DNA from 2 places in the Priestia sp. 53B2 genome. Region 2 is predicted to be linked to the other one. Evidence: riboswitches for the same ligand, from Rfam matches in the RefSeq annotation. Region 2 holds a riboswitch; the other holds the start of a gene.
The links. Region 2 has a riboswitch for lysine ahead of ACN6NE_RS08225 (aspartate kinase). Riboswitches for the same ligand answer to the same signal wherever they lie in the genome.
Positions count from the first base shown of each region.

Region 1: it holds a riboswitch for lysine, as region 2 does, so the genes downstream of both, lysA (diaminopimelate decarboxylase) here and ACN6NE_RS08225 (aspartate kinase) in region 2, are expected to answer to the same signal.

Region 1 is NZ_JBLZXA010000027.1:509,402-516,800, reverse strand. Features, by position in the region: gene ACN6NE_RS23140 (PAS domain-containing sensor histidine kinase) at 1-1,387, opposite strand, end outside; gene ACN6NE_RS23135 (YckD family protein) at 1,549-1,863, opposite strand; gene ACN6NE_RS23130 (NAD(P)/FAD-dependent oxidoreductase) at 1,937-3,055, opposite strand; gene ACN6NE_RS23125 (CBO0543 family protein) at 3,391-3,903, shown strand; lysine riboswitch at 3,970-4,152, shown strand; gene lysA (diaminopimelate decarboxylase) at 4,298-5,626, shown strand; gene ACN6NE_RS23115 (dicarboxylate/amino acid:cation symporter) at 5,679-6,941, shown strand; gene ACN6NE_RS23110 (hypothetical protein) at 7,080-7,214, shown strand; gene ACN6NE_RS23105 (hypothetical protein) at 7,372-7,399, shown strand, end outside.
Region 2 is NZ_JBLZXA010000008.1:934,365-941,763, forward strand. Features, by position in the region: gene sdhB (succinate dehydrogenase iron-sulfur subunit) at 1-398, opposite strand, end outside; gene sdhA (succinate dehydrogenase flavoprotein subunit) at 402-2,189, opposite strand; gene ACN6NE_RS08215 (succinate dehydrogenase cytochrome b558 subunit) at 2,219-2,827, opposite strand; gene ACN6NE_RS08220 (YslB family protein) at 3,317-3,844, shown strand; gene ACN6NE_RS08225 (aspartate kinase) at 3,896-5,128, opposite strand; lysine riboswitch at 5,270-5,447, opposite strand; gene uvrC (excinuclease ABC subunit UvrC) at 5,513-7,279, opposite strand.

The DNA.
Region 1 (7,399 bases), on a different contig from region 2:
GAAGATGAAGGTCAATTTCTTTTTTTACGTGAATTTTCTCTGTAATCCCCTGCACCTCAGCTAGCTTTAAAGTATTCTCTAAAATATCTTGGACATGTTTGTCTTTGTAGGTTTTCGCCTGAGGCTTTGCAAGACTCAAGAACTCATCGGTAATTAATTCAATTCTATCTAACTCATGATTTATCATTTCTACATAGTAAGGCTGACCGCTCGTTTCTTTTAATAACTGCATAAATCCTTTTACCGCCGTCAGAGGGTTTCGAATTTCGTGAGCTATACCAGCCGCTAACTGTCCGACTAAAGAAAGCTGAGCGGATTCACGCAGCAATTTTTCAGTTTTTTTACGTTCTGTAATATCACGAAACAAAACTTGAATGGCCTGCTTTCCCATATAGGGAATAGGAAAGGCAATGGTTTCGGCGTCAATCGTATGACCGTCTTTATGAATAAACTTTTCTTCCTGTAGGTCTACAGATTTATTTTCTTTTTTCATTCGATAAATTCGCTGTTTTACCACATCATAGTAATCAGGGTGAACAAACTGATAAACACAAGCTCCTAATACGTCTTGAGGACTTTTGTATCCTAGCGCTTTGGCTCCTGCAGGGTTGATGTAATCAATTTTCCCTTCACTATGAACGATAATCGCTTCCGGCGATAACTCAATCAAGCTTCGGTAGCGTTCTTCGCTTTCTTTTAAAGCCGTTTCAGCCTGCTTGCGTGATGTTATATCTCGATAGACAAAAGCAATGCATAGCGGCCAATCATTCATATTTTCAACGCGGAATAGTGTGACGCTTACATTAATTAAATGACCGTCTTTATGCTGTCTGACCGTCTCAAATTCCGTTTTCGATTCACCTGATTGAATGGTCTTATGAAGTTCGCACACTGGCTCCTTTAAAAACGAAGGTATAATCGGAAGAGGTTTTTGATAAATTTCTTCAAACGTCCAGCCAAATGTATTCTCAAACGCAGGGTTCACTTGAAGCGTTTTACCTTCTAAGTCAACGACAGCAACAGCATCTGCGTTATGATAAATAAAAGGCTGAATCTGTTCTTTTTTCTCCTGATAACTAGTTATATTCACGCAATGTCCCATAATTTCAGGCTTTTCTGTGTAAGATAAAGGGGTTAAGTTTACTACATAGCGTTTATCATTTATTTGAAGCTCGTACATAAGCTTTTTCTTTTTATTTAGTGCTTCGAAAAAATGCTCATACGAGACCCATTCTTCTAGAGGTATTTTTTGCTCATGAACGCTTTCACCTTTATACATACTGTAAACAAGATGGTCATCTTGTTGTTTGTAAGCAAATATGATTCCTAGCGCCTCAGCTGAATGATTTTCTGCATGTAATCGGACTATTTTTTTATTTTCGTTCATCGTTCATATTTACCTACCCCTCACTAGCATCTTTCCTACTCGTTCTCATTCTCTTAATTTTACATGAGGATTTTAGAATTTACTAGATAAAGAAGCGGATATTTTCCATTCATTCACATAAAAAAAACGCCTGTAAAGGCGCTTTTTTATGTGAATATGAATTACTTTGAATGATGCATTTTATGACAGTGTCGCTTCGGCACAAAACCATTTTTCTCCATATGTTGATAGCGATTTTCCATATGTGAAGAAATGTTTTGACTCTCCGTTTTGCTTAGCACGCCGTACTCCACATATTTTGAAAGTATTTCTTTCTTTTTTGCGAGCATTTCTTTGTACAGCACGGACAGTTCCTGCTTTTGCTGAGACGTCAGCTGCACGTCTTTTGTTTCTGGCTGAGGATTGTTTTCTGCTAATACAGGCGTCGCGCTCATAAATAAAAAAGCTGCTGCTGCACTTATCATAATCTTTCGCAAACAATCTACTTCCTTTCATCATATAGTAGTTATAGTTTGCGAACTTCTATTTGTTTTCATTCATTCTGTTTGCTTAAGACTCGATAGCTCCTCTTACATCATAGTCGCTAAGATCAATTTCCATTTCCATTTCAAGTGCTAATTTAGCAAGCTCTGAACCAAGGTAAGGACCCGACGTTAAACCTGAAGCTCCGAGACCATTCGCTACGAGTATTCCTTCGTAAGCCGGAAGAGCCCCAATGACTGGCAAGAAGCCTGGAGTAAATGGTCGAAACCCTACCCTTGTTTCTAAGACTGTGCTTTCTGTTAAGCCGGGAGCAATTGATAAGGCCTTTGAAAAAATCTCATGAAGCCCCCCAGCAGTTACTCTCAAGTCATAACCCGTGTCGTTTTCATGTGTTGCTCCAATGACAATTTGACCTTGTTCGAATGAAAGAATATATTGGTCGCTTGGAGGCATCACAACGGGCCAGTCTTTTGTATCTAAATCAGGGAGATGCAAGTGGACAATTTGCGCTTTTTGAAAGCTTGCTAAAAATTTCACTCCAAGAGGCTCTAGTAATTGATTTGCCCACGCTCCTGCTGTTACGATTGTTGTACTTGCTAGAAGGGTTTGTCCATTTACGGCAACGCCCGTTACTTGATTATTTTCATAAAGTAGTTCTGCGTTTCCTTCTATTATTTTTGCACCGTTTTTCTTCGCTGCATTCACAAGTGCGTTTCGAAGAGCTCTCCCGTTAACGCGAGCGGCTCCACTAATATGAACTGAACTGTATTCTTCCGAAAGAACCGGAAACAAAGCCTGTGTTTCTTTAGCGGATAAACGTGTAATCTCGCCTATTTCAGGAGCTTCTTCCCGACGCTTATATGCTCTTTCTTCCATTTTTGCAAGCTTTTGTTCCTCAGTATGTAAGCTAATTGCTCCTACTCGCTTATATCCCGTATCCGTTTCTCCATCTTCTTCTAATTGCTGAATTAATGTTTGATAGTACTTGGCGCCGCCTTTTGCTAAGCGGTACCATGCTTTATTTCGACGCTGCGAAAGCCATGGACAAACAATCCCTGCTGCTGCATCAGTAGCTTGACCAGCATCCTTGCGATCTATCAATGTCACATCTGCTCCTGCTTTTGCTAAATGATATGCTGTAGAAGCTCCAAGTATCCCAGCTCCAACTACGATGTATGTTTTCATACCAAAACACCCTTTTCTTTCTTCTAGTATTCTCATGCTATATGTACGCAATTTTAGCATAGCAAAAAAAGAAGTCACATACTAGGCGAAGCTATTTTGAGCTTATTTTTGAGTCTTGCTGACTTTGACATATAGCTCCTTTCATTGTAAACAAAAGCGCAATAAGTTCTTTTACGGAGATTATAGTGAGATGAAGCAAACCACAAATAGTGATCGCGCATATTTAACGCTGCGCTTACCGCTTTTTTATTATGGTTTCTGAATAAAAAAATGAAAGAATAAAACCACTATAATATGTAAATAAAAAGAAGTAACCATTATTTTAAGGAGAGCGTATGCAATCTTCATTTGTATTATTTTTTATCATTCTTGGTTTACTATTTGGCAAGTGGCGAAGGTATCAAGAATACTATCCTACTTTGCTGTTTTGGGTCACGGGGAATTTGCTTTATGAAGTGCTGCTGTTTCATCACCGCGTATGGGTATTTCACCCTGTTGGTATTGATCATCTTTTTCTACCCGATCACCTAATGGTTTCCCTTGGAATAACCTTAATTATTTATCCGTTTGTTATACCGGTTTTTTTAGGAAGGCTGCCGCTGCATGTAAACGGCCGGCTGTGGTGGATTCTTTTGTGGGCGCTTTTATTTACTGTGATTGAGTTCATTGCTTATGTTAATCACAGTATCACTCATCATTATGGATGGTCGCTGCTGTGTTCTTTTCTCTTCAATATTGTCACGTTCTCACTTTTAGTCATTCATCAGAAGACAGCACTGGCTGCTTGGATTCTATCTGGAAGCTTCATAGCTTTCTTATTTATTTTTTTTGATATTCCTATGCCTTAACTTTTCATTGACTAGACGGAGGAAAAGGAAATATAATAGGAATTACATTTAAATATAATTTTCCTCTCTGAGAATAGAGGTGCATGAAATCAAGAGTCACTTATTGGAGACTAATGGAGTCTGTGAAGATAAGTAAAAGGGATTTCGTGCCGAAGTATATAAACATCCATTGTGTTCATATACTGGTTCAGTATTGAATAAATGCTGAGCTGTCACAAACCATTTGGTTTGTGGAGAGCTATTGAAGAGATGTTGATGCCTAGAATGTAATAATACTTTATTATTATGAAACCAAGACGCGTGAACATCACTTCATGGGTCTTTTTTGTGTTTTTCTACTGACCATCAAAGTTCAAAGTTATAGTTGAATGATTTAAATGGAGGGATACGGATTATGTACTTACATGGAACGAGTAAAATTAACAGCAGCAATCATTTAGAAATTGGGCAGTGCGATACGGTCGAACTGAAAAAACAATACGGCACTCCCCTATACATCTACGATCAAGAATTAATTGAAACGAAATGCAAGGCCTTCCATTCAGCCTTTCGAAGAAGCGGATTTTCATATCAAATCGCCTATGCAGGGAAAGCATTTCTTTGTATGGAAATGGCTAGCCTTTTAACGAAGCTTGATATGTCACTAGATGTGGTCTCAGGAGGCGAATTATTTACAGCGCTTGAAGCTGGATATCCAGCTGAACGCATTCATTTTCACGGAAATAATAAAACGATTGAAGAAATGGAAATGGCGCTTGATGCGAATATTGGCTGTTTTGTTGTTGATAACTTTACCGAACTTGAAGTTTTGCATGCCTTAGCAGCTGAGCGCAAACAGAAAGCATCTATTCTTCTGCGTGTTACTCCAGGGATTGAAGCCCATACACATGAGTATATTATGACCGGACAGGAAGACTCCAAGTTTGGATTTGGTCTTTCCAATGACCAAGCCATGAAAGCAGTAAGTTCTGCGTTAGAAAAGCCTTACTACGATCTTTTAGGCATTCATTGTCATATTGGTTCGCAAATTTTTGAAGTAGATGGTTTTTCTCGTGCCATTGATATTTTAACTGATTTCTTATTCAGCATTCGTGATAAAATGGAATTTGAAGTAAAAGTTTTGAACGTAGGTGGTGGTTTTGGTATTCGTTATACCGAAAGCGACTCTCCTCTTCCAGTTGAGTATTATGTAGATGCACTGACAGAAAAGCTAAGCCGCACGTTAACTGAACAGAATTATACCCTTCCAGAAGTCTGGGTTGAGCCTGGAAGAAGCATCGTAGGAGAAGCAGGTACAACGCTTTATACAATTGGATCAACGAAGGAGATTCCAGGTGTACGAAAATACGTAGGAATTGACGGCGGTATGACCGATAATATCCGTCCTGCTCTTTACGATGCAAAACATGAAGCTGTCTTGGCTAATAGAGTGACGGATAAAAAAGATGAAACAGTATCAATTGCGGGTAAATGCTGTGAATCAGGAGATATGCTTATTTGGGATATTGATTTACCGCGCGTTAATCAAGGAGATTTATTAGCAGTGTCCTCTACAGGTGCCTACAACTATTCAATGGCTAGCAATTACAACCGTATTCCGCGCCCTGCTGTTGTATTTGTAAAAAATGGAGAAGCTCGTCTTGCTGTAGAGCGAGAAACATACGAAGATTTGGTGCGTAAAGATGTAAAGCCAGTCGTTACTACGTATGCAATGAGCAAATAATAGCTGTTCTTGCGTAGTAAAGAAGCTATTGGTGTTTGGAGGAAATCTAGCTATGGTTTTAAGTGTATTTAAAACGTACAGATCATCGCTTATTCTGCTTCTCGCTATTTTAATTGGCGGGATAGCAGGATATGCTATTGGACCCGATGTGGCAGTCGTGAAGCCTTTTGGTGATTTGTTTCTTAATTTGATGTTCATGATTATCGTTCCCCTTGTCTTTTTTAGTGTGGCTTCGGCGATTGCAAACATGAACGAAATGAAACGTCTTGGTAAAATTATGCTAGGAATTGCCGTTGTGTTTGTCGCCACTGCTGCTGTTTCAGCCGTTTTAGGCTTTTTAGGCGCATCACTTTACAACCCGCTACATAATGTAGATACTTCTGCCATTAAAGAATTGATGAGTGACAGTGAAAATACAGCTGAAAAAATGACGCTTTTAAATCAGCTTGTTAGCACATTTACTGTACCTGATTTTGTTCAGTTATTTTCGAAAGAGCATATTTTACAATTAATTGTCTTTGCCGTTATTTTCGGTATTGCTACCACAATGGCCGGTGAAAAAGGACAGCCTATGGCGAAATTTCTGACTTCGGGTCAAGAAGTATCGATGAAGGTTGTTAAAATTGTGATGTACTATGCTCCAATTGGTTTAGGATGCTATTTTGCTACTGTAGTAGGAGAACTTGGACCAAAGATCTTACAAGGGTACGCTAGAGCATTTATTCTTTATTTATTAATTGCAATCGTTTACTATTTCGGTTTCTTTACGCTATATGCATGGATTGCTGGCGGTAAAGCAGGAATTAAGCTGTTTTGGAAAAATGCAGCTGCTCCTTCTATCACCGCTATTGCTACCTGTTCTTCTGCTGCATCTATTCCGGTCAATTTAGATGCAACAAAGAAAATGGGTGTGCCGCTGGATATTGCTGAAACGGTGATTCCATTAGGAGCAAACACGCATAAAGATGGTTCTGTTATCGGTGGTATTCTAAAGATTGTTTTCTTATTCAGTTTGTTTGGCAAAGATATGACGTCTGCTACGAGTATTTTGAGCATTTTAGGCGTAGCCTTTTTAGTTGGAGCCGTAATGGGAGCAATCCCTGGAGGCGGTATGATTGGTGAAATGTTAATTATTACAATTTATGGATTTTCACCAGAAGTTCTGCCCATTATTGCGGTCATTTCCACAATTATTGACGCCCCAGCTACGCTTTTAAACAGTACGGGAAATACAGTAACAGCGATGCTTGTTACAAGGTTTACAGAAGGAAAAGACTGGATTAACAAAATTATCACCACCGATAAAGTTGCTTAGTAAAAAAGCAAAGGGAACAGTCTTAGTGACTCTACCTTTGCTTTTTTCGTGTGCAGTAATATCGATAGCAGTGTATAAAATCTGTAAATACGCACATTCTATAGGTATGTTTCATAACCGGACTGGAGGTGTCGTCTAATGAGTAACGCTGCAGGAGGTTCAAAGAAGAATCAACCGAATGATGCGAATCACGTAAGCGCAGAAACAAAAGCTCATCAAAAACGTCTCACTGAGCAAAACAAACAAGAGCATCAAGCTGAAGAGCGCAAATAAAATTACGTCCAAGAACGTTTGGCACAGGCCCTGCGTTCTTGGACGTAATTTTATTTTTAGAGGGAGCTTTATTACGCCGCTCGTTATAGGTCTATCGCACAACCTCCTTACAAACTTTTACATATTCTATTAATAGATTTGTAAAAGGAGGAATAATATGATATTTTCTTGGCTAGAGATTACAG
Region 2 (7,399 bases):
ATTGGAACCCAGGCTTTTACTTTTTTTAGTGAATCAAACATACGGCTGCGGTCTACTTGCAAGTCACGAACCACAGGAAATGTTTTCATTGGCTGTAAGCGAATTGGCTGTTCTAGTTTATCAACAAGAGCCGTACATGACTGACGAGGTTTACCGTTGATGACCATTGAACAGGCTCCGCATACTTCCTCTAAACAGTTCATTTCCCAGTTTATCGGAGCAACCTCTTTACCTGAAGCATCAACAGGGTTACGTCTGATTTCCATCAGTGCTGAAATAACGTTCATATTCGGACGATACGGAATTTCAAACTCCTGATTGTAAGGAGCAGATTCAGCTGAATCTTGACGTGTAATAATGAAGCGCACTGTCTTTTGGACTGTTTGTTGTTCACTCATTGATTAACGAACCCCCTCTTGTTGTTTTTTTGGTTTTTCATCTTTTTTCTTTGTGTAGTCGCGCTTACGCGGTTTGATTAACGATACGTCTACCTCTTCATAATGGAAAGAAGGAGCCGTTTTCTTATCCACAAAAGATGCCATTGTTGTTTTTAAGAATTCTTCATCGTTACGATCTGGGAAATCTGGCTTATAATGAGCACCGCGACTTTCGTTACGGTTGTAAGCTCCTAGCGTTACAACACGTGAAAGCTGAAGCATGTTTTGCAGCTGACGAGTAAATGGTGCCGCTTGATTACTCCATTTAGCCGTATCATTAATGTTAATACGATCATAGCGTTCAATTAATTCTTGAATCTTTTCATCTGTTTTTAACAGTTTGTCATTGTATCGTACGACTGTCACGTTGTCAGTCATCCATTCCCCTAGCTCTTTATGAAGAACGTATGCATTTTCTGTACCTTGAAGATTCATGATATTGTTCCATTTCTCTTCTTCTTCTTTCACATGACGATCATATACGCTTGAAGAAATAGCATCTGCGCTCTTTTCTAAACCATTGATGTATTCAACCGCTTTAGGACCGGCAACCATACCACCATAAATAGCTGATAATAATGAGTTTGCTCCTAAACGGTTCGCTCCGTGCTGTGAATAATCACACTCACCAGCTGCGAATAAGCCAGGAATATTTGTCATTTGATCGTAATCCACCCATAAACCGCCCATTGAATAGTGTACAGCTGGGAAAATTTTCATTGGTACCTTGCGCGGATCATCGCCCATGAATTTTTCATAGATTTCGATGATACCTCCAAGTTTAATGTCTAGCTCTTTTGGATCTTTATGTGAAAGGTCCAGATAAACCATGTTCTCTCCGTTAATTCCTAACTTCTGCGCTACGCAGACGTCAAAAATTTCACGAGTTGCAATATCACGAGGTACTAAGTTACCGTATGCAGGATATTTTTCCTCTAAGAAATACCAAGGTTTACCGTCTTTATATGTCCAAACGCGTCCGCCTTCTCCACGAGCAGATTCACTCATAAGACGAAGCTTATCATCTCCTGGGATAGCAGTTGGATGAATTTGAATAAACTCTCCGTTTGAATAGTATGCACCTTGCTGATACACGATAGATGCCGCTGAACCTGTATTAATAACTGAGTTCGTCGATTTTCCAAAAACAATTCCAGGTCCACCTGTAGCCATAATAACCGCGTCAGCTGGGAACGTTTTAATTTCCATTGATTTTAAATTCTGTGCAGAAATCCCGCGACAGCTGCGCTCATCATCAAGAACAGCACCTAAGAATTCCCATCCTTCGTACTTTGTCACAAGTCCGGCAACTTCATAGCGACGAACCTGCTCATCTAATGCGTACAATAATTGTTGACCCGTTGTTGCTCCAGCAAAAGCCGTACGGTGATGCTGCGTCCCGCCAAATCGTCTGAAGTCTAACAAACCCTCAGGAGTACGGTTAAACATAACACCCATGCGGTCAAGTAAGTGAATAATACCAGGAGCTGCTTCACACATTGCTTTTACAGGTGGCTGGTTGGCTAAAAAGTCTCCGCCATACACTGTGTCATCAAAGTGTTCCCATGGTGAATCCCCTTCACCTTTCGTATTTACGGCCCCGTTGATTCCACCTTGCGCGCAAACTGAGTGAGATCTTTTTACCGGAACTAGTGAAAATAAATCTACTTGCTTGCCAGACTCAGCAATTTTTATTGTTGCCATCAAGCCAGCTAAACCGCCACCGACTACGATGATTTTTCCGTTACTCATCGGAACCCCACTCCTTCAAAACCTTAATTTTATGCAAATGCGAATAATGTACGAACACCTACAAATGTAAGTGCTAAGAAGATTGCTAATGTCACATAAGTTGAAATTCTTTGAGAACGTGGTGTTACAGTTAACCCCCAGCTAACTCCAAATGACCATAGACCGTTTGCAAAGTGGAAGATCGTAGATACAACACCAACTATGTAGAATGCAAGCATTGCCGGGTTGCTTAAAATTCGTTCCATCATTTGAAAATCTACTTCTTTTCCAAGCGCAGCTTGTATTCTGGTTTCCCATACGTGCCATGTGATGAAGATAAGTGTGATTACACCTGAAACACGCTGAAGGATAAACATCCAGTTACGGAAAAACCCATAGTTGTTAACGTTTGTTTTAGCAGTGAATGCAATGTAAAGACCGTATATTGCGTGAAAAACGATTGGTAAGAAAATAATGAAAATTTCTAGAGCATAGCGGAAAGGTAAGCTCTCCATGAAGTGAGCTGCTTGATTAAATGATTCTTCTCCCTTTGTCGCGAAATGATTCACAACTAAATGCTGTGTTAAGAAAATCCCGATTGGTATTACCCCAAGTAATGAATGGATTCTCCGATATTGAAACTCTCTGTTTGCCGCCATCTGCGTAGACCCCCCTTAGTTAAATGAACATAGTTTGTGAAGAACTTTCTTACTCCCACTAGACAAATAGATTAATCGTGAATAGAGGAAATGAAAACCTTTGCATTTCCTAATAAAGTATGTGACAGGTTAATTTTACTCCCATCGATTAAGAGCGTCAAGGCAAGATATTTAAATCTTCTATAAAATATAAATTTATAAAATTTTATATTTGTTAACGCTTACTATATTGATGTTACAGATTTTTTCTTTCTATTATAATATTGCTTGCCACAACTAAGTAAGCGTTTACTTTATACTTTTATTGTAAACAAGTTCACAAAACATTTACACAGGTAAAAGTACCCTTTTAAAAGGTATATTATGGATTTTTTATCTTTACATCTAACTCTTTTTACCATAATAAAGATCCTCTTACATTTTATTAAAAAAATGCGTGAGAGGTTTTTTAGATTTGTATATAATAGTAGTAAAGAAAGAGGGGAAAGCATGAGCAATTTACAAACAGAATCACAGCAAGAACTTGAAGAGACGATGGAAACATCAGAACCTAATGTCACAGCTGAAACAGAGAGAACTCTTGATCACGTTTCATATTTCGGATACAGCCTTTTGCGTGACGTGTTAATTCCAGAGCTTCTTGGAGACGAAACGAATACCATTTCATACTGGGCAGGAAAACACCTTGCGCGGAAATACCCGTTAAATACAATGGATGAAATCGTCGCTTTTTTTAAAGCAGCTTCCTGGGGAACACTGACGCTCGCAAAAAAAGATAAATATTCACTAGAGCTTGAGTTATCAGGTGATGTGGTCAGCAAAAGATTTCAGCAGGAAACTTGTTCGTTTCATCTTGAGTCAGGATTTGTGGCTGAACAGATTCAGCGTCAAAACAACTGCCTAACAGAAGCCTACCTAACACATAAAGAAAAGAACGGAAAAGTGCTGATTTCCGTGCAGTGGGACCGAAAAGATATCTTACCTACCGAAACACGCGCGGAGCGTTATAAAAAGTAGGAAATACGTATATATAAAAGACGTGGAGATACCACGTCTTTTTTCTCTTCTTTATACTTGCACTGCTTGCTGCTCTTCTAATTCAAATGCTACGTGAAGCGTCTCAACAGCTTTTACCATATCAGCGTGCGGTACAACTGTAGATACTTTAATTTCAGACGTGCTGACCATCTTCACTTCAATTTTCTCTCCTGCCAGCACTTCAAACATTTCGGCTGCAACGCCTGGATTAGAAATCATGCCAGAGCCGACAATTGATACTTTAGCCAGACCGCTTTCATGTTCAATACGCGTATATCCTAAAGTAGATTTATACTCTTTTAAGACGGCAAGAGCGGCGTCTACGTCTACGGTTTTAATAGAAAATGAGATAGAGAGACGATTATTAGCCGTTACGTTTTGAATAATAATGTCCACATTTAACTGTTCTTTTGCTAATGCTGTAAAAATAGTAGAAAGAGTTTGCAACTCGTTGTTTAACCCTTCAATTGTCACCCGTGAAATATTATCTTCAAACGCAATTCCTCTTACGACTAAGTTTTGTTCCATTGAAACTTCCTCCTCAACAATCGTTCCATTCTCATTTTCTAAGCTTGAACGCACTTCTAGCGGTACCTGATAATTTTTTGCAAACTCAACAGCGCGCGGATGCAGCACCCCTGCTCCCAAATTGGCTAATTCTAACATTTCGTCATATGAAATAGAGTGAAGCTTACGAGCATCTTCTACATAGCGCGGATCTGTCGTAAACACTCCTGTTACGTCTGTATAAATATCACATTTTGCAGCTTTTAATGCTGCGGCAAGAGCTACTGCCGTCGTGTCAGAGCCGCCTCGACCTAATGTTGTAATGCTTCCATCTTCTGAACAGCCTTGGAATCCAGCTACTACTACGATTCGACCTCTATCTAATTGGCTTTGAATAAGAGTCGTGTCAATGTGCTGGATTCGTGCATTGCTGTGAACTGCTTCCGTCTGAATACCAGCTTGCCAACCTGTTAGCGAAGTTGCTTCATGCCCTTTGCATTGAAGAGCCATTGTTAACAGGGAAATCGTTACTTGTTCTCCAGTTGTAAGAAGCATATCCATTTCGCGTTTGCTTGGACTGCCCGTAATATCACTTGCTAATTTCACCAGTGCATCTGTAGTTTTGCCCATTGCCGATACAACAACAACTACTTGGTTACCGCGCTCTACTTCTTGGATAACACGGTTTGCTACATGTTGGATACGTTCAACAGAACCAACAGATGTTCCACCAAATTTTTGAACGATTAATGCCATAATTTTGTTCATTCCTTTTCAATAAATTTGCATATGCAGGATGATGAGAAGCTAATTTTTTTTACTCAGACAATAAAAAAAGCAATGAGATGAGCTCTCATTGCTTAACGAACGAAAATTATAAAACATAACCGTCCACTGCCGTGAGATAGCTCTCCAAGAATCTACATCTTGACAATCCTACGTTTATTCAACGCAGAACCAGCAATCATTACTATGAGGTAATGTTCACTTCGGCAAATTTCCCTTTCCGCATCATTCATAAGAGCTCATACCCTTCCTGATACGTACTGATTAAATTTGCACCTCTATCTTCACTTCATTTGATGAAGTGTCGTATGAAATTAGTTAATAGCTTATCAAATATTTTCTATTATTTCAAGACTATTTTTGCAATGTTTCATAAATTTTTTCAGCAATGTTTTGAGGAACACCTGAATTCCGAATATCTTCAACCGTTGCTTCTTTCAATTTTTTCACCGAACCAAAATACTTTAACAAAGCTTTTTTACGCTTTTCTCCCACTCCCGGAATGTCGTCCAGAACGGACTGAAAAGCGGACTTAGAGCGCACTTGACGGTGGAAGGTAATCGCAAAGCGGTGAACTTCATCTTGAATTCGCTGAAGCAAATAAAATTCTTGACTATTGCGTTCAAGCGGTATGATTTGAGGAGGCTCACCAATCATCAGGTTGGAGGTTCTGTGCTTATCATCTTTGACAAGACCTGCTGTAGGCACTAAAAGTCCCAATTCATTTTCGAGAACGTCCTGTACTGCAGCTAAATGCCCTTTGCCTCCATCTACAACAATTAAATCTGGAAGCGGAAGACCTTCTTTTAACGCTCTGGAATACCGTCTGCGAACTACTTCTCTCATGGAACTGTAATCATCTGGTCCCTTTACGGTCTTAATTTTATATTTGCGATATTCTTTCTTTTCCGGTTTCCCATCAACAAAAACAATCATCGCAGAAACTGGGTCTGTTCCTTGAATATTTGAATTATCAAATGCTTCAATCCGATAAGGAGCGGCAATTCCAAGCTCTTCTCCTAACCGTTCAACTGCGCCAACCGTGCGCTCTTCATCTCGTTCAATTAAATAGAATTTTTCACCGAGCGCAATTTTTGCATTTTTACACGCAAGTTCTACTAATTCTTTCTTTTTGCCTCGCTTTGGATGCTGAACCTCTACTTCTACTAATTTCTCAGCCAACTCTGCATCAATCGTTGCTGGAACCATCACTTCTTTTGGCTTAATATTTTTGGCATAAAACTGACCGATAAAAGTTAAGAAATCTTCTTCTGGCTCTTTATAAAAAGGAAACATAGAAACTTCTCGCTCAATTAATTTCCCTTGGCGAATAAAGAAAACTTGAACACACATCCAGCCCTTATCATAAGAATAGCCAAACACATCTCGATTAACAAAATCATTAAACGTTACTTTTTGCTTTTCCATTGTCGCTTCGATATGAGCAATTTGATCTCGATATTCTTTAGCCCGTTCAAAGTCAAGTTCTTCTGAAGCTTTTAACATTTTTTCAGTTAACTCTGTTTTGACATGCTCATATCCACCATTTAAAAACCGCGTGATATTTTCAATAATTTGTTTGTTTTGCTCTTCTTTTACTTCTTTTACGCAAGGAGCTAGACATTGCCCGATATGGTAATACAAACAAGGCCTGTCTGGCATGGTAGAGCACTTTCTTAATGGATAAATGCGATCAAGAAGCCGCTTTGTTTCATTTGCAGCTTGAACGTTAGGATAAGGACCGAAGTATTTCCCTTTATCTTTTTTTATTTTTCTTGTAATAACAAGTCGGGGCTGTTTTTCAGCTGTAATCTTAATAAAGGGATAACCCTTATCATCTTTAAGCATGATATTGTATTTTGGATCATGCTTTTTAATTAAATTCATTTCTAAAATAAGTGCTTCTAAATTAGAAGATGTGACGATATATTCAAAATCGACAATGTCGTTTACAAGTCGAAGCGTCTTTCCGTCATGAGATCCGGTAAAGTAGGAGCGCACTCGATTTTTTAATACTTTTGCTTTTCCTACGTAAATGACCGTTCCATATTTATCTTTCATCAAGTAACAGCCGGGCTGATCCGGTAAAATAGCCAGCTTTTCTTTTAAATAATCGTTCATATTTTTCTCCTTCCTCTTCTCTTACTCTGTCCATCTATACATTCGCTTATGAAGCGTAACCTACATTCTTTCCTGCCTTACAATACATGCACATAAGCCTGATTTATGGCGGTGTTCCTT